2 linked regions of the Mesorhizobium japonicum MAFF 303099 genome follow. The protein of the gene in region 2 binds, or shares a complex with, the protein of the main gene of each other region. Links are inferred from orthologs where the notes say so. Each region holds a gene or a part of one and is shown on either strand. Other genes may lie near its edges.

Region 1 (11,556 bases), 4.3 Mb from region 2 along the record:
ATCGAGATGCATCTGTCGCTGAGCCAGGCGCGCACCAACGACGTCATCAGCTATCTCACCATCGTCTCGGTCATCTTCATGCCGCTCACCTTCCTGGTCGGCGTCTGGGGCATGAATTTCAGTCCCGATGCCTCGCCATGGAACATGCCGGAACTGCGATCTTACTATGGTTATCCGGCGGCGCTCGTCTTCATGCTGCTTGTCGCGATCGGCCTGATTGCCTTCTTCAAATGGAAAAAATGGCTTTGATAGCGATAAAACTCGGCATTTGGGGCTGAAAAGCCGGCTTGGTGAATTGGGCTGGTGTTTTGCCGGGAATTGCACTATATGCGCCGCAGCATAGCGCCTCGACGCTTTGCTTGCACCGGCCCCTGCTGGACGACATCCCGGCTGAGGGCGACCCGTTTCCTCAAACATAAGGAAAAACACGATGTCGATTACTGCCGAGCGCAAAAAGGAATTGATGGGTGAATTCGCGACCGCCAAGGGCGATACCGGGTCTCCGGAAGTCCAGGTGGCCATCCTTTCCGAGCGCATCAAGAACTTGACCGACCATTTCAAGGACCACAAGAAGGATAACCATTCCCGCCGTGGTCTGCTCGCTCTCGTGTCCCAGCGCCGCAGCCTGCTTGACTACCTCAAGCGCAAGGACGACGTGCGCTATCAGACACTGATCGAGAAGCTCGGTCTGCGCCGTTGACGAATTGACCGGCGGGCTCTCTCAAGGAGTCCGCCGGTCGCGCATTCGAGCCGAGGACCAATCCGATCTCGAATGCAGGACTGGAGCGCCGCGCACCCCATCGGGATGCCGGACGGACGTTCCGAAAAGTTGAATTGCGCATGACGCGTTCCGCAAGCCGTGGGTTTCGGGGTCATGCGCAGGCCGATCGATCGATTGGCCATATCCGGCTTAGAGCGCGCAGAGGGCCACTCTAAGCCACCCATGGACGGTCATGGGGCAGGATTGCAGGACGCTCGTTTGGCCACCGTGCCGATAAAACCCGAGCCTCCCGTTGTCTTGCCCGTGGCTGCCCGAGAAAGGAAGCCAGAGGAAAGGGCACCCGCGCACGCTGAAACGGCGCGGCCCTTCTTCATACAAAGGACAAGACATGTTCAATCAGCACAAAGTGGAAATCGAATGGGGCGGTCGCCCGCTCATCCTCGAAACCGGCAAGATCGCCCGTCAGGCTGACGGCGCTGTGCTCGCCACCTACGGCGAGACCAAGGTTCTGGCCACCGTCGTTTCGATGAAGGAGCCCAAGCCCGGCCTCGATTTCTTTCCGCTGACCGTCAACTACCAGGAAAAGACCTATGCCGCCGGCAAGATCCCGGGCGGCTATTTCAAGCGCGAAGGCCGTCCGAGCGAAAAGGAAACGCTGGTTTCGCGCCTCATCGACCGCCCCATCCGTCCGCTCTTCGCCGACGGCTACAAGAACGACACCCAGATCGTCGTCACCGTCGTTCAGCATGACCTCGAGAACGATCCGGACATCCTGTCGATCGTTGCCACCTCGGCCGCTTTGACCCTGTCGGGCGTTCCCTTCATGGGCCCGGTCGGCGGCGCGCGCGTCGGCTACATCAACGGCGAATACGTCCTCAACCCGCACATCGACGAAATGCAGGAATCCAAGCTCGACCTCGTCGTCGCCGGCACCGCCGACGCCGTGCTGATGGTTGAGTCGGAAGCCAAGGAACTTGGCGAAGAACTGATGCTCGGCGCCGTCATGTTCGGCCACAAGGGCTTTCAGCCGGTCATCGACGCCATCATCAAGCTGGCCGAAGTCGCCGCCAAGGAGCCACGCGACTTCACCGCGCCGGACTATTCCGCGCTCGAAGGCGAGATGCTGAAGATCGTCGGCGACGAGCTCAGCAATGCCTACAAGATCACCGACAAGCAGCAACGCTATGCCGCCGTCGACGCCGTCAAGGCGAAGGTCAAGGCAGCCTTTGCTCCGGCCGAAGGCGAAGAGCCCAAATACACCTCCGAGCAGATCGGCTCGGTGTTCAAGGAACTCCAGGCCAAGGTCGTGCGCTGGAACATCCTCGACACCGGCTCGCGCATCGATGGCCGCGACCTGAAGACGGTCCGCAAGATCGTTTCGGAAGTCGGCGTCCTGCCGCGCACCCATGGTTCGGCACTGTTCACCCGCGGCGAAACCCAGGCGCTGGTCGTGGCCACGCTCGGCACCGGCGAAGACGAGCAGTATGTCGATTCGCTGACCGGCATGTACAAGGAGAAGTTCCTCCTTCACTACAACTTCCCTCCCTATTCCGTCGGTGAGACCGGCCGCATGGGTTCGCCGGGCCGCCGCGAAATCGGCCACGGCAAGCTCGCCTGGCGCGCCATCCGGCCGATGCTGCCGAGCGCTGACCAGTTCCCCTACACGCTGCGTGTCGTCTCGGAGATTACCGAGTCCAACGGCTCGTCCTCGATGGCCACCGTCTGCGGCACCTCCCTGGCGCTGATGGATGCCGGCGTGCCGCTGGCGAAGCCCGTTGCCGGTATCGCCATGGGCCTGATCAAGGAAGGCGAGCGCTTCGCCGTGCTCTCCGACATCCTGGGCGACGAGGATCACCTCGGCGACATGGACTTCAAGGTCGCCGGCACCGCCAACGGCATCACTTCGCTGCAGATGGACATCAAGATCGAGGGCATCACCGAGGAGATCATGAAGATCGCGCTGGACCAGGCCAAGGATGGCCGCCAGCATATCCTCGGCGAAATGGCGCATGCTCTGACCGGCGCACGCCCCGAACTCGGCGAATTCGCACCGCGCATCGAGGTCATGCACATCCCGACCGACAAGATCCGCGATGTCATCGGTTCGGGCGGCAAGGTCATCCGCGAGATCGTCGAGAAGACCGGCGCCAAGATCAACATCGAGGACGACGGCACGGTGAAGATCGCTTCCTCGAACGCCAAGGAGATCGAGGCGGCGAAGAAGTGGATCCACACCATTGTCGCCGAGCCGGAAGTCGGCGAGATCTACGAAGGCACGGTCGTCAAGACCGCCGACTTCGGCGCTTTCGTCAACTTCTTCGGTCCGCGTGACGGCCTCGTCCACATCTCGCAGCTCGCCAATGAGCGCGTTGCCAAGACCTCGGACGTTGTCAAGGAAGGCGACAAGGTTTGGGTCAAGCTGATGGGCTTCGACGAGCGCGGCAAGGTTCGCCTGTCGATGAAGGTCGTCGACCAGGCCACCGGCAAGGAAATCGTGCGCGACAAGAGGGCCGAAGGCGAAGAAGACGCCGCCTGAGCGCTCTGACAGAAAAAATCGAAGCGGGCGCGGCTTATGTCGCGCCCGTTTTCGTTTGGAGCAGTTCCAGGAAAGTATGAGGCGCTTTCACCTTGGGAATTGCGTAAGACTCTGGGAGCACTTCTATGCCCGCTGAAGCGCTGAAGACGCTTTTCCATCCGTTCGAGGCTGAGGCTCTCTCCTTGCCGCGAAAGGGCGAGCGCATCCTCTTCCTCGGCGCCGAGCCCGGCCTGCGCGTGCCGCCGGGTTTCGAGGCAACGCTGCATCTCATACAGGGCTTCCGGCCGCATTTCCGCGCATTGCAGACGGCGGGCTTTACCGTGACGCCGCAAGCCGAGGGGGACGGTTTTGATGCCGCCCTGGTGCTCGCCGGCCGTCACCGCGGCCAGAACGAACTGCGTATCGCCGAGGCCCTCGAGCGCGTGGCGCCGCGCGGACTTGTCGTCGTCGCCGGCGGCAAGGACGACGGCATTGCCAGCCTGCGCAAGCGCGTCGACGAACTCGTGCCGCTCGACGGCCATATGCCGAAATATCACGGCATCGCCTTCTGGCTGCGCAGCCCGGCGGATGTGCAAGCCGCCGCTACACTTCGCGCCGCCAATCCCGCTTTGCTGATCGAGGGGCGATTCCACACCGCACCCGGCATGTTCTCCTTCGATCGCATCGATGCGGGTTCGAAACTGCTGGCCGACAACCTGCCCGGTGACCTGCGCGGCAATGCGGCCGATTTCTGCGCCGGCTGGGGTTATGTGGCGGCTGAGATGGCTGCCCGCTCGTCAGGCCTGTCGGGCCTCGATCTCTATGAGGCCGATTTCGATGCGCTGGAGGCGGCCAAGGGCAACCTCGCCAACACAGTGGCGCAAGGCTTCTTCTGGACGGATCTGCTCGCCGAGCCGGTCGAGCGCCGTTACGACGTCATCGCCATGAACCCGCCCTTCCACCGCAGCCGTGCGGCCGAGCCCGAGATCGGCGTCGGCATGATCCGCGCGGCAGCCAAGGCGTTGAAGCCCGGTGGCAGGCTGTTCATGGTCGCCAACCGCCAGCTTCCCTATGAGTCCGTGCTGTCGGCGGCCTTTGCCAGCCATGCCGAGCTTGCCCGCGACGGCATGTTCAAGGTGTTTTCCGCACGGCGCTGACTTGCTTAATGCAGGCTGGCGACGCGCCGGACCTCGTCGGTGGCGTGCTGGTCGCCAAGCCTGAACTTGAGCGGTGCCGGCCGGCCGAACAGGTAGCCCTGCACCACTTCGCAGCCGGCGGCCCGCAACAGTGTCGCCTGGCTCTCGGTCTCGACGCCTTCGGCGATGATGCTGACGCCGAGCGCGCGCGAAAGCCCGACGATGGTCGAGACAACAGCGCCTGAGCTGGAATCGGTACCGATGCGGCTGACGAAGGAGCGGTCGATCTTCAACTTGCCGAACGAGAAGTCGATGAGGTAGCTGAGGTTGGAATAGCCGGTGCCGAAATCGTCGACGGCAACGGAGATGCCCATTTCGGCAAGTTCTTTCAGTATGGCGGCCGCGCGGTCGCGGTCCTGCATCATCGCCGTCTCGGTCACTTCCAGCTCAAGCCGCGACGGCTTGATGCCGGTGGCCCTCATCGTGTCGCGCACGATGCCGACGAAGTCCTTGGTCATGAACTGAACCGGCGAGATGTTGACGGCGACGAAACAGTCGTCCGGCAGATGGTGGGCGTCGCTGCAAGCCTTGCGCAGAACCCATTCGCCGATCGGGTTGATCATGCCGGTTTCCTCGGCGATCTGGATGAACTCCATGGGTGGGATCATGCCGCGTTCGGGATGGTTCCAGCGGATCAGCGCCTCGTAGCCGATGATGCGGCCGGTCGGCAGGTCGAGCTGCGGCTGATAGTGGAGGTCGAAGTCTCCTCGCTCGAAAGCGGTGTGCAGTTCGGATTCCACCCACTGGCGATGATCGGCGACACGCCCCATCTCGCTGTCGAACACCGACCAGTTGCCGACCCCGCCGGCGCGCGCATTCTGCAGCGCCAGATTGGAGCGGCGCAGGATAAGGACCGGATCGACGCCATCCTTGGGCATGGCAACGATACCCACCGACAGGCTCACCGATTGCTGATGGGTGCTCAGTTCATAGGGCTCCATCATTTCATCGATGAGCCTTTCGACCATGCTTTCCATCGTTCCCTGGATCTGATGATCCGGAAGCAGCACCGCGAACTCGCCAGCGCCGATACGCCCGACCATGGCGCGTGCGGGCACGCAGGTCTGCAGCCGCTTGGTGAAGGCGCGGATCAACTCGTCGCCCTGCGTATAGCCGATCGCGTCGTTGATCTGCTTGAACCGGTCGATGTCGATGTCGATCAGGAACACCGGTTCCCCGGTTCGGCTTGTCGCGCATGCCGCCTCGGCGATCTTGCCGACCATCGCCGGGCGTGCCAGCAGTCCGGTCAGCTTGTCGAAATGGGTTTCGTTGAAGACGAAATCCGCCGATTCATCGACACCGGCGAAGAACGACATGGCCGCCACCGACGCCGCCAGCGCGCAAAGCGCGGCCATGATCGCGACCATCATGTCCATCGATATGCCGGCAAACCCGTCGCCGAGACCGTGCTTCAGCCCCCAGATGCCGAGGATAAAACTGCCAATGCCCGAACTTGCTATGGTGAGCAGTCGAAACACGGGTGTTCGCTTCGGGTTGCTGACGGCAGGCATTCAAAGGTCCCCAGATTGCGGGACTCTATAGCGGAAATCTTCTTAAAATGAGTTTCCGCGAATGAATCCAATTTTACTGGAGAAGATTATTTTCTTTACTGGAAAAGAGCCATTTCTCCGAAACGGTTGCCCGCCTTGACCCGTTTCAGGGCCAGTTAGCCATCCGTTTGCTTCAACTCGTCGAGCGTCGGCATCGAGACGATGTGATAGCCGGAATCGACATAGTGGATTTCGCCGGTGACGCCGGAGGCAAGGTCGGACAGCAAATAAAGCGCGGAGCCGCCGACCTCGTCGATGGTCACCGTGCGGCGCAACGGCGAATTGCGCTGCTGGTAGGAGAACATGTGACGGGCGTCCGAAATGCCGGCGCCGGCGAGCGTGCGCACCGGGCCTGCCGAGATGCCGTTCACCCGGATGCCGCGCGGGCCGTAGTCGTTGGCAAGGTAGCGCACGCTGGCCTCGAGGCCGGCCTTGGCTACGCCCATGACATTGTAGTTCGGCATGACGCGGACCGAACCGGCATAGGTCAGCGTGATCATCGAGCCGCCTTCCGTCATCAGTGCCGCGGCGTTGCGCGCCACTTCGGTGAAGGAATAGCAGGAGATCACCATGGTGCGGACGAAATTGTCTCGGCTGGTGTCGGCGTAGAGGCCCTTCAACTCATTCTTGTCGGAAAAGCCGATGGCGTGGACGACGAAGTCCAGTCCGCCCCATTCCTTGCCGAGCGTCTCGAATGTGGCGGCGACCGAAGCGCTGTCCTCGACATCGCAGGGAACGACCAGCGAGGCGCCGAGCTTGTCGGCGAGCGGCTTGACCCGGCGGCCGAAGGCGTCGCCCTGGTAGGTGAAGGCGAGCTCCGCCCCATGTTCGGACAATTTCTTGGCGATGCCCCAGGCGATCGAATGATCGTTGGCGACACCCATGACAAGCCCGCGCTTGCCCTTCATCAATCCGTCCATGGCAGGCAATCCCCCTAGAAAACCGCTGGCCTTATGCGGAATAGCGCTGGAAAACGAGCGTTGCGTTGGTGCCACCGAAACCGAAGGAATTTGACAGGACGGTGTCGATCTTGGCGTTGTCGATACGCTTGCGCACGATCGGCATGCCCTCGAATTCGGGGTCGAGGGTTTCGATATGGGCGCTTTCGCCGATGAAGCCGCCTTGCATCATCAGGATCGAATAGATCGACTCCTGAACGCCGGCCGCGCCCAGCGAATGGCCGGTCAGCGATTTCGTCGAGGTGATGAACGGCATCTTCTCGCCGAACACCTCGCGGATGGCGCCCATTTCCTTGGAATCCCCGACCGGCGTCGAGGTGCCATGGGTGTTGATGTAGTCGACCGGCGTGGAAACCGTCGCCAGCGCCTGGCGCATGCAGCGGACCGCGCCTTCGCCGGAGGGGGCCACCATGTCGTAGCCGTCAGAGGTTGCGCCGTAGCCGACGATCTCGGCGTAGATCTTGGCGCCGCGCGCCTTGGCATGCTCGAGCTCCTCCAGCACCAGCACGCCGGCGCCGCCGGCGATGACGAAGCCGTCGCGATTGACGTCATAGGCGCGGGAAGCAGCCGAGGCCCTGTCGTTGAACTTGGACGACATGGCGCCCATGGCGTCGAACAGGTCCGACATCGTCCAGTCGAGATCCTCATGGCCGCCGGCAAAGACCATGTCCTGCTTGCCCCATTGGATCAGCTCGTAGCCATTGCCGATGCAATGCGCCGAGGTCGAGCAGGCCGACGAGATCGAATAGTTGACGCCGTGGATCTTGAACCAGGTGGCCAGCGTTGCCGACGCGGTCGACGACATCGCCTTCGGTACCGCGAAGGGGCCGATGCGCTTGGGGCTGCCGTTCTTCAGCGTGGTTTCGGCCGCCTCGACGATGGTGCGGGTGGAGGGGCCGCCCGAGCCCATGACGATGCCGGTGCGCTCATTGGTGATGTCGCTTTCGCCGAGGCCCGCATCGGCGATCGCCTGGTCCATGGCGACGTGGTTCCAGGCGGCACCTTGGCTCAGGAAGCGCATCGCGCGGCGGTCGATCATGGCGGAGGGGTCGAGCGTCGGCGCGCCCCAGACCTGGCAACGGAAGCCGTGCTCGGCGAAGGAATCGGAAAAGCTGATGCCGGATCTGGCGTCATGCAGCGAGGTCTGCACCTCGTTGGCATTGTTGCCGATCGACGACACGATGCCGAGGCCTGTGACTACGACACGTCTCATTCGCAACTCCTTCCAGGGATGCTGGCCAGTGGGTCGGCCAAGGGTGCGGTCAAGCGACCGCCGACTGCTTGGACAGACCGACCTTCAGGTCCGTCGCCGCATATATGGGCTCGCCATCCGCCTTCATCCAGCCATCGGCGATGCCCAGCACCAATCGGCCGCGCATGACGCGCTTGAAATCCACGCCGTACTCGACCTTCTTGACCGATGGCGTGACCATGCCCTTGAACTTGACCTCACCGGTCGACAGCGCCATTCCCTTGCCGGGTTCGCCGAGCCAGCCAAGGTAGAAGCCGGTCAACTGCCACAAGGCGTCCAGACCGAGGCATCCTGGCATGATCGGATTGCCGATGAAATGGCAGGCGAAGAACCACAGGTCCGGCTTGATGTCGAACTCCGCACGGATGAAGCCCTTGTCGAAGGCGCCGCCGGTCTCGCTGATCTCGGTGATACGGTCGAACATCAGCATCGGCGGGTAGGGCAGCTGGGCATTGCCCTCTCCGAACAGCTCGCCGCGGGCGCAGGCCAGCAATTCTTCGTAGTCGTAGCTGGATTTACCCGCCATCAATCTCGTCCCCATATCGTCCGGGCGGTAGCGCGCCCTTGTCGTTGGTGTCCTAACACAATCTGTTTCAGGCCGGAAACCGGCGTTTGCGCTTAACCCGCCAGTCTGCCCGGGTCAATGCGCGCTATTGATCGCATTCGGACGACAGAATATATGTCAACAGGGGTCCGGTTTCGGCAGACATTCATTTTTTTGCCATTCTGGGCATGTCTTGAAGCGGGACTGTTGGCTTGGAAGACCAGATGGACCGGGGCTGCCGGAAGGAAAATGTCGCTGTGGACAAGCGGGTACGTGAAGCCGGCCTGAGGCCGACGCGGCAGCGCATTGCGCTGGCCGACCTGCTTTTCGCCAAGGGCGATCGCCATCTCTCGGCCGAGGAACTGCACGAGGAGGCGCTGGCCGCCGGCGTGCCGGTGTCGCTGGCCACGGTCTACAACGCGCTCCACCAGTTCACCCAGGCGGGGCTGCTGCGCATCCTCGCCGTCGAGGGCGCCAAGACCTATTTCGACACCAACACCTCCGACCACCATCATTTCTACATCGAAGGCGAAAACCGGATTTTCGACATCGCCAACGGCCCGGTGACAGTCACCAACCTGCCGGATCCGCCCGAGGGCATGGAAATCGCCAATGTCGACATCGTGGTGAGGCTGCGCCCCAAGCGCCAGGAATGACCGGCGAGGCCAAGACAATCGGTCCGGCCGGGAATGATCTGTCAGGCCAGAGTACTCTGTCAGGGATGAAGCTCCTCGACCGGATAACCCGGCTCGAATGGGCTGTCGTGGCGGCCGTTGCGCTCGTCTTCTATGCTTGGTCAGGCGTTTCCTGGTGGCTCTTCGGATTGCTCATCCTGGCGCCGGACCTGTCAATGTTCGGCTACCTCGGCGGGCCGCGCATCGGCGCCATCGCCTACAACGCCTTGCACATCCTCATCGTACCGGTACTGCTGCTGCTCGTCGGGTACCTCTCCGGTCATGCGGTCGCGATCGCGGTCGCACTGATCTGGATCGCCCACATCGCCATCGACCGTGCGCTGGGCTACGGCCTGAAACTGTCAACCGGTTTTCAGGACACTCACCTTGGCCGTATCGGACGCAAACGGGACGACCTCAGTCCTTGACCCGCTCGCCGGGATAGGCGCCCCAGACCGCGGCCTGGGCGAGCCAGCCGGTGTGGCCTTCAAGCGTCATTTCGCACCACTGGCCGTCGCAGGACTTGATCGTGCCCATGACGCCGGGCTCGACGATCGCCACCACTCGGGCATCCTTGTCGGGGCTTTTCATAAGATTGATTTGGGCGCCCTTGCCGCGCTGCCACGGCGCGATGATCGCCGTGCGCCGGCCCGACAGCAGCGACTGGTTGATCCAGCCCTCGGAGCCATCGGCGTCGCGCACGCGGCGCCATGTGTCGAATTCCTGGACGACCTCCATCGGCAGACCGGCCTTCAGATACATCCAGTCGACCGAGTAGTTGGCGCCGGGGCCGACGCGCGAATTGACGCGGCCGGACTTCAGGCTGACGAATCGCGGTAGCGGCAGGCCGCTCGGCCCGAGCGTGACGGCATTCTGGGCGGGCGCGGCCGCGCTCTGCGCCGCGGCAAGCGGGGAATAGAGGAGAGCGCCGAGAAATGCTGCGCTGAGGGCCAGGCGAAGCGACGCGAAACCAGACACTTTCGTTCCTTTCGGCGCCGGCCCGGTGGCCTTGGCGCCCCTTTTTCTTTGTCTTCGGCGGCACCGCTTGTTACATGGGTAAATCGGCTACCGCGACCGGCTTTCAGTTTCGCCGGTCTTGGTTAAAGAGGTCTCAACGAGGGAAACAATGGTAGGCAAAAAGAAGCCTCTCGTGGTCATCACGCGAAAGCTGCCCGACCCGGTCGAGACCCGCATGCGCGAGCTGTTCGACGCCAGGCTGAATGTCGAGGACAGACCGATGACGCAGCCGGAACTGGTCGCCGCGGTCAAGGAAGCCGACGTGCTGGTGCCGACGGTGACCGACCAGATCGACGCGGCGCTGATCGCCCAGGCCGGCGACAACCTCAAGCTGATCGCCAATTTCGGCAACGGCGTCGACAAGATCGACGTGGCGGCGGCCGCCAAGAAGGGCATCACCGTCACCAACACGCCCAACGTGCTGACCGAAGATACCGCTGACATGACCATGGCGCTGATGCTGGCGGTGCCGCGCCGCCTCGCGGAGGGCGCCAATGTGCTCACCGGCGACAAGAAATGGGCCGGCTGGTCGCCGACCTGGATGCTTGGCCGGCGCATCTGGGGCAAGCGGCTCGGCATTGTCGGCATGGGTCGCATCGGTACGGCCGTCGCGCGGCGGGCCAAGGCTTTCGGCCTTTCCATCCACTATCACAACCGCCATCGCGTTTTGCCGGCGGTCGAGGATGGGCTGGAGGCGACCTATTGGGAGAGCCTCGACCAGATGCTGGCCCGCATGGACATCATCTCGGTCAATTGTCCGTCGACGCCCGCGACCTTCCATCTTCTGTCGGCGCGGCGGCTGGCGCTGCTGCAGCCGACGGCCTATGTCGTCAACACCGCGCGTGGCGACATCATCGACGAGGAAGCGCTGGTCAAACTGATCCAGGACGGCAAGATCGCCGGCGCCGGCCTTGACGTCTACGAGCACGAGCCGGCGCTCAATGCCAAGCTGCTCAAGCTCGCCGCCAGGCACAAGGTCGTGCTTTTGCCGCATATGGGCTCGGCCACGCTTGAGGGCCGCATCGACATGGGCGAGAAGGTCATCATCAACATCCGTGCCTTCGTTGACGGTCACCGTCCGCCGGATCGCGTGCTGCCGCTCAGAACCTGACGGTATCGCGGCGGCGC
Region 2 (12,103 bases):
ACGGATGATCCCTTCGACCTCGGCACGGTCGATCTTGGTATCGGCGGCCGTCTGGACAGGCTGCGCCGTACCGGCCTTGGCCATCTGTGGGCTGCCGGCCACGAAACCGAAAGCCAGCATGGCAAGGACTACAGCGACCCCCGTGGTGCCCAGCAGCAGTGCCTTTTTCATCGTTTTCGTTCCTTTTGCCTGTTTCCTGGTCCGGCTGTGTCGCAGTGCGTGACCGGAAGGTTCACTAGATCTTGTTTGACGATTTGTAGTTTATGATGTCCTGGGCGCGTATCCAGCGCGGCTCGCCGCGCTTCATCTGCTGCTGCGCCCGCATGGCGAAGATCTTCGCATCCTTGTAGTTACCGGAATAGAAATGACCTTCCGCCGTGGCCAGCTCGGCGCCCGGTATGTCACCCAGCTCGCCGTAAGCCTGGGCCAGGTAGCGATAGCCTTCGGAATTTTCCTTGTCGCGGCCCAGGCCATTGTTGATCTGCACGACGGCTTTCTTCAGCGAGTCTGGCGTGCCGACCGCCATCAGCGCCTGGCCGAGCGAGACAGGCAGCAAGCCGGACCGCGCCGGATCGAGGCTGACCGCCTTGGCGTAGGCTTCCGCCGCGTCCTTGGGCTTGTTCGCCTTCATCAAGATGTCGCCGCGCAACTCCTGGAAATAGGCATTCTTCGGCTGCGCCTTGATCAGGGCATTGGTCTTGGCGAGTGCGCCGGCGATGTCGCCGTAAAGGTAGGTCGATTGGGCGTCGCCATACTGCGCGGCGAGGCTGCCTCTCATCTTTTGCAGCAGCCGCGCCGCGGCGGCCTGGCCTTCCATGTAGACGGCGATCTTCACCCGCATCATGTCATGGCGCTGCTGCAGCGTCGGCGGGTCGAGCTTGTCGACATTGGGGCTCTGCTTCACCAGCACTTCGAGATTGGCGATGCGCTCCTGCGGCATCGGATGGCTGATCCGATAGGGATCGACTTGCGCACCCGACAGCGACAGCGCGGTCTGGAACCTCCGGAACGTCTTCAGCATGCCCATGCCGGACTGGCCGGTGGCGTTGAGATAGGTGATGGCGGAGCGGTCGGCCGTTATCTCCTCGGTGCGCTGATAGGCGAGGATGCTGCGCTGTGCCATCTCGCCGCCGCCGGCGGCCACGCCCATGCCGGCGCCGGCAAGGCCGCGGCTGTTGGTGGTCGCGCCAGCGACGATCGCGCCCGCGCCAAGCAAGGTCGCAATGATGGCCATCGTCTTGGCGCGCTCGAGCTGGTCACGCAGTTTCTGCTGGTGGCCGCCGGCGATATGGCCGGCCTCGTGCGCGATGACGCCGATGATCTCGTTGGGCGTTTCCGCCGTCATCAGCGCGCCGGTGTTGATGAACAGCCGTCGCCCGGTGACAAAAGCGTTGAAGCTGGAATCATTGACCAGCACGATGTCGATGCCGTCATTCGCCAGCCCGGCTGCCTTGAAGATCGGCCGTGCATAGTCGCGCACCAAAGCCTCGATCTCGGCATCGCGCACCACCGGAACGCTCTGGGCGAAGGCGGTGACCGAACTTGCCACGGCAACGGCAAGGCCGAGCGAAAGCGTCGTGAAAACACGCGCGATCCTGGCAATCGTCGATCTGGGTCGGCTCAACATGACGTGTTCACTGGTAGACGAGCGGGCGAAAGATGAAAAGTCGGCACCGGAAAACTTCCTCAACTTGTGATCCTCACATCAATCGGGCATTTGTGCGGCGCATGTATTCGGGGGCGTGGCGCGCCCAACCGTCGGGATAGGGATAAAATGGTCGTTTCGCTCTCGCGTCGTGGCAATGTCGAGCCGTTCCACGCCATGGATGTGCTGGCCGAAGCGAACCGGCTGAAAGCGCAGGGTGTGCCGGTGATCTCCATGGCGGTCGGCCAACCGTCCGATCCGGCGCCCGTACGGGTCCGAGCCGCCGCGGCCAGGGCCTTGCAGGACGGTCGCATCGGCTACACCGACACGCTGGGGCTAGCTGGCCTGCGCAAGGCGATCGCCGAGCACTACGCGGATCACTATAGGCTGGAAGTCGAGCCCGCCCGGATCGCGGTGACCACCGGATCGTCCGCGGCCTTCAATCTCGCCTTCTTGGCTATGTTCGATCCGGGCGATCGCGTTGCCATCGCGGCACCCGGCTACCCTGCCTATCGCAACATCATGGCGGCGCTCGGCATCGATGTGGTCGAGATCGAGCTCGGCGACGCGGCCTATCTGCATGCCGGTCATCTTGAGACCGCGCATCGCGAGAAACCGCTGAAGGGTGTGCTTTTTGCAAGTCCGGCCAATCCGACCGGTGCCGTCATACCGGCCGACGAACTGTCGGCGCTGGTCAATACGGCGGAGGCACTGGGGATCGCCGTCATTTCCGACGAAATCTACCACCGGTTGGCCTATGGTGCGCCTGACACCACCGCACTTGCCTTCGGCAACAGCGTCACGGTGATCAATTCCTTCTCGAAATACTACTGCATGACCGGTTGGCGCATCGGCTGGATGGTGTTGCCGGAAGAGCTGGTGCGGCCCGTCGAGCGCATCGCCCAGAGCCTCTACATTTCGCCGCCGGAACTCTCGCAGATCGCCGCGATCGAGGCCTTTGCCGCCACCGAAGAGCTGGAGGCGGTCAAAGGCCGCTATGCCTGGAATCGCGAACTGCTGATGAAGCGCCTGCCGGAACTCGGCTTTCCGCTGGCCGCGCCCATGGACGGCGCCTTCTATGCGTTTTGCGATGTCACCCGCCACAGCAATGACAGCATGGCCTTCGCGCGCAAGATGCTGGCCGAGGCGCATGTCGCGGCGACGCCCGGCCGCGATTTCGACACCCAGGCCGGACATCGCACGATGCGGTTTTCCTACGCCGGCAGCCATGACGACATGGTCGAGGCGATGGCGCGCATCGAACGCTGGTTGAGGTAGCGCCATGCCGGAACTCGAACGGGCCCCCAAACTTGATCAAGCATTGGCCGAAGTCGCCGCCGAAATGGCCGAACGCACCGATCGCGGCGATGTCGCCACCTACATTCCTCAGCTGGGCAAGGTCGATCCAAGGAAATTCGGCATTGCCGCCGTCACCAATGACGGCCGCGTCCTGGTGGCCGGCGATGCCGACCAGGCTTTTTCGATCCAGAGCATCTCCAAGGTGTTCACCTTGACGCTGGCGCTCGGCAATGTCGGCGACGCGCTGTGGCAGAGGGTCGGGCGCGAGCCGTCGGGCAATCCGTTCAATTCGATCGTCCAGCTCGAACACGAGAACGGCATTCCGCGCAATCCGTTCATCAATGCCGGCGCCATCGTCATTTCCGACATCCTGCTTGCCGGTCATCAGCCGCGCGAGGCGATCGGCGAGATCCTGCGCTTCATCCAGTTCCTGGCCGACGACGACACCATCATCATCGACCGCGAGGTCGCTGCCTCCGAGCGCGCCACCGGCTATCGCAACTTCGCGCTCGCCAACTACATGAAATCCTTCGGCAATCTTCATCATGCACCGGAACTGGCGCTGGGCGTCTATTTCCACCATTGCGCCATCGCCATGAGCTGCCGGCAACTGGCGATGGCCGGCCGCTTCCTCGCCAATGGCGGCAAGAACCCGGCCACCGGTCATTCCGTGGTATCGGCGGAGCGAGCGCGGCGCATCGGCGCCATGATGCTGACCTGCGGCCACTATGATGGCTCCGGCGATTTCGCCTTCCGCGTCGGCATTCCGGGAAAAAGCGGCGTCGGTGGCGGCATATTGGGCATTGTGCCGGGTGTGGCGTCGCTTGCGGTGTGGTCGCCCGGGCTCAACGCCAACGGCAATTCCAAGCTGGGTTCGATCGCGCTGGAGAAGCTGGCCAGGATGATGAACTGGTCGATCTTCGCGCCATAAATTTTTGCAGCCTGCCGCACGTGAAAAATCCCGCGCCGTCTTTCGATCGGCGCGGGATTTTCTTATTAAAAAGTCACATCAACCAGTTGAAAGGCTTAGAAAAAGCCCTTCCGCTGCCACCAGCCGGCGCGCTTCGGCTTTTCTTCGGTCTTGGCTTCCGGCTCATCGGCGACGGTCGACGACACCACAGGCACGACGGGCGCATCGATGGCCGCCGGCTTGCGCCTGGACGGACGGGCCTTGGAAGGCTCTTCCGCGACGGGCACAACCGCTGTCTCTTCAACAACCGTCACCGGCGCCTCGACCGGCGTTTCCGCGGCCGCTTCCACAACAGGGGTTTCGGCGGCGGCTTCGGCGGCTGCCTTCTTCGGCTTGGCTGCTCGACGCGGCTTCTTGGGCTTCTCGGTGCTTGGCACCTCTTCGCTCACCGCGGCCACTGGCTCTTCCGTCACCGCGGCAACAGCCGCCGGTTCGATCGAGGCAGGCTCGCTTTCGGAAGCATCGGCTTCGGAAGCCTCGGTCGCCTCGCCGGCGCTTGCTTCGGTCTCGCCTTCGCCGTCTTCACGACGGTTGCGCTTGCCGCCGCGCTTGCCGCGCCGGCGCTTCTTGCCCTGGCTGTCATCCGCAGCCTGCACCGCCTCGTCGGAAGCGCTGGCAGCGATCGGGGCAGCGTCGTCCTGTTCGCCGTCATCGTCGCCTGCCGCGTCTGCCGCGCCGACGAATTCGCCGGCCGGAGCCGAGATGGCTGAGCCGTCCGCCGGAGCGCCATGCTCGCGGTCGCGATCCCTGCCGCCGCGCCGTCTGCGGCGCTTGCGACGCTTGCGGTCGCGGCCTTCGCCATCTTCGCTGCCGGCAGGCCGCGGCTGCTGGTGCTGCTGCGGCTGCTGGCGTGGCTGCTCGGCCTGGACCACGACCTCATCGTCTTCCTCGACGACGGCAATCTCGTCCTCGGGTTCCTCCGGCTCGACATAGGCCGGCAGGCTGCGCGCCTCGACGAAGCCCTCGGGCTTCTCGGCCAGCGCGCCGCGGAAGATTGCGTAGTGCTGCGCGCCAACCGTATCGTCGGCCTCGATGGTGATGGTCAGGCCGAAGCGGCTTTCCAGTTCCACCAGCGTGCCGCGCTTGTGGTTGAGCACGTAGAGCGCGGTTGCCGCCGGCGTGCGCACGGTGATGTGGCTGCGTGAATCCTTGAGCAGGAATTCCTCGATCGCCCGCACCACCATCAGCGCGACCGACGAATCGGACCTGACATGGCCGGTGCCGCCGCAATGCGGGCAGGGCTTCATGGTCGATTCCAGCACGCTGGCGCGGATGCGCTGGCGTGACATCTCCATCAGGCCGAAATGCGAGATTCGGCCGACCTGGATGCGGGCCCGGTCGTTCTTGAGGTGATCCTTCAGCCGCTTCTCGACGGAACGGTTGTTGCGGTTCTCCTCCATGTCGATGAAGTCGATGACGATCAGGCCGGCGAGATCGCGAAGCCTGAGCTGACGGGCAACCTCCTCGGCCGCTTCCAGATTGGTGTGGAGTGCGGTGTCCTCGATCGAGTGCTCCTTGGTGGAGCGGCCCGAATTGACGTCGATGGCGACCAGCGCCTCGGTCTGGTTGATGATGATGTAGCCACCGCTCTTCAGCGTCACCTGCGGCTGCAGCATGCGGTCGAGCTGCGCCTCGATGCCGTTGCGCACGAAGATCGGCGTCGTGTCGCGGAACGGCTGAACCACCTTGGCGTGGCTCGGCATCAGCATGCGCATGAAGTCCTTGGCTTCGCGGTAGCCTTCCTCGCCGGAGACAAGGATCTCGTCGATATCCTTGTTGTAGAGATCGCGCACCGAGCGCTTGATCAGGCTGCCTTCCTCATAAACGAGGGCAGGGGCCGTCGATTGCAAGGTGAGACTGCGGACATTTTCCCAAAGCCGCATCAGATATTCGTAATCGCGCTTGATCTCTGCCTTGGTGCGGCTCTCGCCGGCGGTGCGCAGGATGACGCCCATGCCTTGCGGCACTTCGAGGTCGGCAACCACCTCCTTAAGGCGCTTGCGGTCGACCGCGCTGGTGATCTTGCGCGAAATGCCGCCGCCGCGCGCCGTGTTCGGCATCAGCACCGAATAGCGGCCGGCAAGCGACAGATAGGTGGTGAGAGCGGCACCCTTGTTGCCGCGCTCTTCCTTGACGACTTGAACCAGCAGGATCTGCCGGCGCTTGATCACTTCCTGGATCTTGTACTGGCGGCGCACCGGCTTGCGGCGGTTGCGCACCTCTTCCAGCGCATCCTCGGCGCCCACCGATTCGACCTCGTGATCATCGGGATGCGAGGACTGGACTTCCTCCAGCATGCCGCGATCATTGTCGCTGGAGGAGGCTTCAGTGGTCTGTTCCGTGTGCGAGACGGGTTCGGAAATCACATCGCCTTCGACCGCGGCGGCGATCGATGTCGGGCCACCCTCGCGGGTTTCGGTTTCCTCCTGTTCGGCGGAACCTTCGTCATGGCCTGATGTATCGGCATGCTCCGAGGGACCTGAATGTTCCGATGTATCGGCTGCGTGTTCGATGATCTCGGAGGTGTGGGAAATCTCCTCGACAACGATGTCGCCATTGTCGCCGCCTTCGCCTGGCTCGCCGGCGCCTTCGCCTGCCTCGCCAGTATCGCGCTTGTGCTCACCGCGCTCCCGGCTCTTGCCGCCGCGCCGGCGTCCGCGCCGTCCGCGATCGCGGCTCTGGCGGTCATCGCCGTCACCATCCTCGTCCTCCTCGTCCTCGGCCTCCTGCGCTTCGGCGCGCAGCAGTGCCTGACGGTCGGCGACCGGGATCTGGTAGTAGTCGGGGTGTATTTCACTGAAGGCGAGAAAACCGTGACGGTTGCCGCCATATTCGACAAAGGCTGCCTGAAGGGAGGGTTCGACGCGCGTTACGCGGGCGAGGTAGATATTTCCTTTGAGCTGCTTCTTGTCCTGGGATTCAAAGTCGAATTCTTCGATACGGTTACCGCGTACGACGACAACGCGTGTTTCCTCCGGGTGGGAGGCGTCTATCAGCATTTTGTTGGGCATTATTTCGTTTCCCCCCGGCAGCCGTCAGCCGCAGCTGGCGGGGCAAAGCCCGCTGCTGTGTGTCTGGAGAGTGGGTGCCGGATAATTGAATGTCCGCCGGACGGTGCCTGCGTGTCATGGCGGTGCCGCCCGCTGCCATACTGGCGCGGTTTGATGCGGACCTTTCCATGATTGCGCTTGAAGCCATCGTCACCAGCAGAACCTTTTGAACCAAAGCCCGGAAACCGGACCAGCTTGTTTGCTCATACAGAGCCGGCACGGGGACAAACCCGGCCGTTTTCCTCACGCAGGTGATTCCCCCGCCACGGGAGCACACCTGCGAAATTCGTCGCAATCACCTGAAGCCTTTTCGCGTGAAGCGAAAGGAGCCGCCTTTCATCTGACCCTGTAGCAGGAAGCTGCGGAGGAGGGCGGTTCCAGGATTGCAGTGATCCACTATCGCTTTTATGATTTGGCGGGTTGGAAGGCAACCCCGATTTCCGATGCCGGCAAAAAGCAGTTCCGTAACGTAAGCCTGGGGTCCAATCCTTGCGTGAAAAGGCTTGGTTAACCTTCTCTGGATACCAATCGTTAATCGAGTTCGCGGCCTAACCGGCACTTCGACGAAACGAGCGGGCGCCTGGCGCCAAACCGGGAGCGACTGTAAGAGAGATGGGACTGGCGGACTTCACAGACAAGGGATGTCGTGTTGGTGGCCGGATTCTTGGTGCTCTATTTCTCCTGCTGCTGGTGGCGATTTCCCAGGGCTTTTTCTCTATTGCCAATGCCGCCGATGCGCCGCTGGTGGCAAAAGGCTACAAGATGGCGGGCGATGCCACCAAGATGCGCATCGTCATGGATTTCGATCGCGAGCCTGACATCAAATGGTTCCTGCTGCGCGGACCCAATCGTCTGGTCATCGATCTGGCGAATACCAGGCTGGCCATCGACGCCAAGGATTTGAAGCCACGCGGCCTGGTCAAGGGCGTGCGCCTGGGCGCGCTCGGCGACGGCGTTTCGCGGCTGATCCTGACCGGCAAGGGACCGTTTGCCGTCGACAAGCTGGATGTGCTCAAGAATGAGGACGGAACCGGCTACCGCATTGCCATCGACATGTCGGCCGCCTCCGAACGGGAGTTCGACGCCGCCCTTGCCAACCAGGCGCTGACCACCGGCTCGACGGTTTCGACCGACAAGGGTGGGCGGGTTGGCACCGGACCGGTCTCCAATCCGGGCCACCGCTTCACCGTCGTCATCGATCCCGGCCATGGCGGCGTCGACGGCGGCGCCGAGGGCCTGAACGGCACCATCGAGAAGAACGTCACGCTGGCCTTCGCCACGGAACTGCGCGACAAGCTCGCAGCCATCGGCAAATACGATGTCTTCATGACCCGCGACACCGATGAATATCTGCGCCTGGACGACCGTGTGCGCATCGCCCGCCAGCATGAGGCCGACCTGCTGATTTCGATCCATGCCGACACGATCAGCGTCAAGGGCATTCGCGGCGCCACCGTCTACACCGTCTCCGAAAAGGCATCGGATCCGCAGGCGCAGGCGCTCGCCGACCGCGAAAATCTCTCCGATCAGTTCGCTGGTATGGTCATCAAGGACGACAACAAGGAAGTGACCGATATCCTGATCGACCTGATCCGCCGCGAGACGCACACCTTTTCGATGAGTTTCGCCCACACCTTGGTCGGCCAGCTGTCGACCAGCGTCGGGCTCATCAACAATCCGCAGCGTTCCGCGGGCTTCAAGGTGCTGAAGGCACCGGACGTACCATCCGTGCTGGTCGAACTCGGCTATCTCTCGAATGCCAAGGACGAAGCGCAGCTGCTTAACGCCGAATGGCGCGGCAAGGCCGCACAAAGCATCACCAATGCCGTTGCGCTGTTCGCGTCCGCCAAGGCAGGGGCTAGAACCGGAGGTTGACATGCCTTGCGGTGCCTGCAACCAGAGGCGGCGTTGCTGGATGACAACACCCGGTGCCTTTATTTCCTGCGCGCGGTCACGAAATCAGGCCTTGCCGTATTTTGTCCACATGATGGCGACATGGGTTTTCGAATACGGATTGGGACCAGCTCGAAAGCTTGCGTGGAAGGCGGCTTCGTTTAGGAAATTCCCGAACCAAGGACTGGAGCGGGTATGATTCGTCTCATTGGCTATTTCTTCGGCATCGGCACGACGCTGGCCCTTCTGGTCGCGGCGGGCGTTGCCATTTACATCAGCCATCTGTCGAAGGATCTGCCCGACTACGAGGTGCTGGCCAAATACGAGCCGCCGGTGACCACCCGCATTCACGCCTCGGACGGCTCGCTGATGGCCGAATATGCGCGCGAGCGGCGGCTATATTTGCCGATCCAGGCCATCCCGGATCGCGTCAAGGCGGCCTTCCTGTCGGCGGAAGACAAGAACTTCTACAATCACCCCGGCATCGACGTGACCGGCCTTGGCCGCGCCATCATCGTCAACCTGCAGAATTTTGGCTCGGGCAGGCGCCAGGTCGGCGCCTCGACGATCACCCAGCAGGTGGCCAAGAACTTCCTGTTGACCGCGGACCAGACCTACGAGCGCAAGATCAAGGAAATGATCCTGGCCTTCCGCATCGAGCAGGCCTACCCCAAGGATCGTATCCTCGAGCTCTACCTCAACGAAATCTTCTTCGGTTTCGGCGCCTACGGTGTCGCCGGCGCGGCGCTCACCTACTTCGACAAGTCGGTGAACGAACTGACCGTGGCCGAGGCCGCCTACCTGGCTTCGTTGCCGAAGGGCCCCAACAACTACCATCCTTTCAAGCATGCCGATCGCGCGATCGAGCGCCGCAACTGGGTCATCGACCAGATGGTCGAAAATGGCTACGTCACGCGTGAGGAAGGCAACAAGGCCAAGGCCGAGCCGCTCGGCGTGACGCCGCGCCGTACCGGCACCTATCTGTTCGCCGGCGAATACTTCACCGAAGAGGTGCGCCGCCAGATCATCGCCCGTTACGGCGAGAACGCGCTCTACGAAGGCGGCCTGTCCGTCCGCACCACGCTTGATCCGAAAGTCCAGCTCATCGCCCGCAAGGCGATGCAGAACGGCTTGATCAAATACGATACGCTGCGCGGCTATCGCGGGCCGGTGACGTCAATCGACGTGTCCGGCGACTGGGGCGTCCCGCTGGGCGCCGTCAAGGGACTGGAGGACGTCCCCGAATGGTCGCTGGCCGTCGTGCTCGACTCCTCCGCGTCAGGTCTCTCGATAGGCCTGCAGCCCGCACGCCAGGCATCGGGCGACATCGTCAAGGAACGCGTCGAAGGCACTGTCAGCAAGGACGACATGGGCTTTGCCATGCGCCATATGGTGGACGGCAAGACGGTAAAGGCCAAGTCGCCGGCCGATGTGCTGAAGCCCGGCGACGTCATCTTCGTGCAGAAGAACGAAGGCTCCGACAACACCTACAGCCTGCGCCAGGTTCCCGAGGTGGAAGGCGGCCTGATCGCCATGGATCCGCACACCGGCCGTGTGCTGGCCATGGTCGGCGGTTTCTCCTATGCGCAGTCCGAATTCAACCGCGCCACCCAGGCGATGCGTCAGCCGGGCTCCTCGTTCAAGCCGATCGTCTACTCGGCGGCGCTCGACAATGGCTATACGCCGGCCTCGGTGATCATGGACGGACCGATCACCATACAGAGCGGCAACACGACCTGGACGCCGAAGAACTATGACGGCACCGTCGCCGGGCCGGCAACGCTGCGTTCCGGCATCGAGAAGTCGCGCAATTTGATGACGGTGCGGCTTGCCAACGACATGGGCATGAAGCTGGTCGTCGAATATGCCGAGCGCTTTGGTGTCTACGATCATCTGGCGCCGTATCTGCCGATGGCGCTGGGCTCCGGCGAGACCACCGTGATGCGCATGGTTTCGGCCTATTCGATCATGGCCAATGGCGGCAAGTCGATCAAACCGTCGCTGATCGACCGCATCCAGGACCGCTACGGCAAGACCGTGTTCAAGCAGGATGAGCGTGGCTGCGAAGGCTGCAACGCGCTTGAATGGAAGAACCAGCCAGAGCCGGAACTGGTCGACAATTCCGAGCAGGTGCTCGATCCGATGACCGCTTATCAGATCACCTCGATGATGGAAGGCGTGGTCCAGCGCGGCACCGGCGCCACCATTGGCGAACTCGGCCGCCACATTGCCGGCAAGACAGGCACCACCAACGACGAAAAGGACGCCTGGTTCATCGGTTTCACGCCGAACCTCGTGGTTGGCCTCTACATGGGCTACGACACGCCGCGCGGCCTTGGCCACGGCGCCACCGGTGGCGGTCTCGCCGCCCCGATCTTCAAGGATTTCATGCGCGTTGCGCTGGACGGCACGCCCAACGTCGACTTCAAGGTCCCAGACGGCATGAACCTGATCGCCATCAATCGTAAGACCGGCATGCGTGCCGCGTCGGGCGATCCGGGCACCATCATCGAGGCCTTCAAGCCGGGCACCGGTCCCGCCGACAGCTATTGGGTGATCGGCATGGGTGCCGACGGCTCCAACGCGTCGGGCGGCGCACTGTCACCGCAGGCCAACCAGGCCATCCAGGACGGCGGCGGCGGCCTCTACTGACGGGGCCGGATGCGGATCGCTGGGCTGGCTGGGGGCCGGCCCATTTCGCTTTACACATGGCGGCGCCGTCCCTATGTATCGCGCCGACCGAAGTGTCACTTCAGCAACAGGACAAAATACCAGGCCATGCGCGCGGAAACGCAGAATATTGTCGACGAGATCAGGCAGGCGATAACCCTGCTGAGGAGGCATCTTTGACTGGGATCAGGCCATAAAGCGGCTTGAATACCTGAATGTGCGGGCCGAGGACGCCAGCCTCTGGAACGAACCGCTGGAAGCGCAGAAGCTGATGCGCGAGCGTCAGGGCCTCGAGGAAGGCATCGCGGCGGTCAAGGGCCTGACCCAGGCGCTGGAAGACAATATCGGCCTGATCGAGCTCGGCGAGGAAGAGGGCGACGAGGGCGTCATCACCGAGGCCGAAGCGGCGATCCGCTCGATGCAGGGCGAGGCCAAGGCCCGCCAGGTCGAAACGCTGCTGTCGGGTGAAGCCGACGCCAACGACACCTATCTCGAAATCCATGCCGGCGCCGGCGGCACCGAAAGCCAGGACTGGGCCTCGATGCTTTTGCGCATGTACACGCGCTGGGCCGAACG

What was found.
Region 1: the proteins of MAFF_RS01895 (region 2) and pnp are in contact, whole or in part, in a cryo-EM structure (PDB 9QH0), measured with the Escherichia coli proteins. The link is inferred for Mesorhizobium japonicum MAFF 303099 from one-to-one orthologs.

What each region holds. Positions count from the first base shown.
Region 1 is NC_002678.2:4,461,887-4,473,442, forward strand. What follows is about bases 720-3,683. They hold pnp (polyribonucleotide nucleotidyltransferase), read left to right. Parts: upstream 720-1,109; coding sequence 1,110-3,257; downstream 3,258-3,683. Other genes in these bases: MAFF_RS22790 (class I SAM-dependent methyltransferase), read left to right, coding at 3,383-3,683. Outside these bases: magnesium/cobalt transporter CorA, read left to right, coding at 1-249; rpsO (30S ribosomal protein S15), read left to right, coding at 431-700; more of MAFF_RS22790, read left to right, coding at 3,684-4,393; MAFF_RS22795 (putative bifunctional diguanylate cyclase/phosphodiesterase), read right to left, coding at 4,399-5,943; enoyl-ACP reductase FabI, read right to left, coding at 6,099-6,902; fabB (beta-ketoacyl-ACP synthase I), read right to left, coding at 6,934-8,154; 3-hydroxyacyl-[acyl-carrier-protein] dehydratase FabA, read right to left, coding at 8,204-8,719; iron response transcriptional regulator IrrA, read left to right, coding at 8,962-9,393; MAFF_RS22820 (DUF4260 domain-containing protein), read left to right, coding at 9,390-9,839; MAFF_RS22825 (SH3 domain-containing protein), read right to left, coding at 9,829-10,389; MAFF_RS22830 (2-hydroxyacid dehydrogenase), read left to right, coding at 10,538-11,539. UniProt on the Escherichia coli protein: Involved in mRNA degradation. Catalyzes the phosphorolysis of single-stranded polyribonucleotides processively in the 3'- to 5'-direction. Also involved, along with RNase II, in tRNA processing.
Region 2 is NC_002678.2:140,697-152,799, forward strand. What follows is about bases 3,771-7,281. They hold MAFF_RS01895 (Rne/Rng family ribonuclease), read right to left. Parts: upstream 6,926-7,281; coding sequence 3,971-6,925; downstream 3,771-3,970. Other genes in these bases: MAFF_RS01890 (glutaminase), read left to right, coding at 3,771-3,875. Also shown: MAFF_RS01875 (DsbA family protein), read right to left, coding at 1-171; MAFF_RS01880 (tetratricopeptide repeat protein), read right to left, coding at 236-1,627; MAFF_RS01885 (pyridoxal phosphate-dependent aminotransferase), read left to right, coding at 1,775-2,923; more of MAFF_RS01890, read left to right, coding at 2,928-3,770; MAFF_RS01900 (N-acetylmuramoyl-L-alanine amidase), read left to right, coding at 7,577-8,839; MAFF_RS01905 (penicillin-binding protein 1A), read left to right, coding at 9,053-11,509. UniProt on the Escherichia coli protein: Endoribonuclease that plays a central role in RNA processing and decay. Required for the maturation of 5S and 16S rRNAs and the majority of tRNAs. Also involved in the degradation of most mRNAs.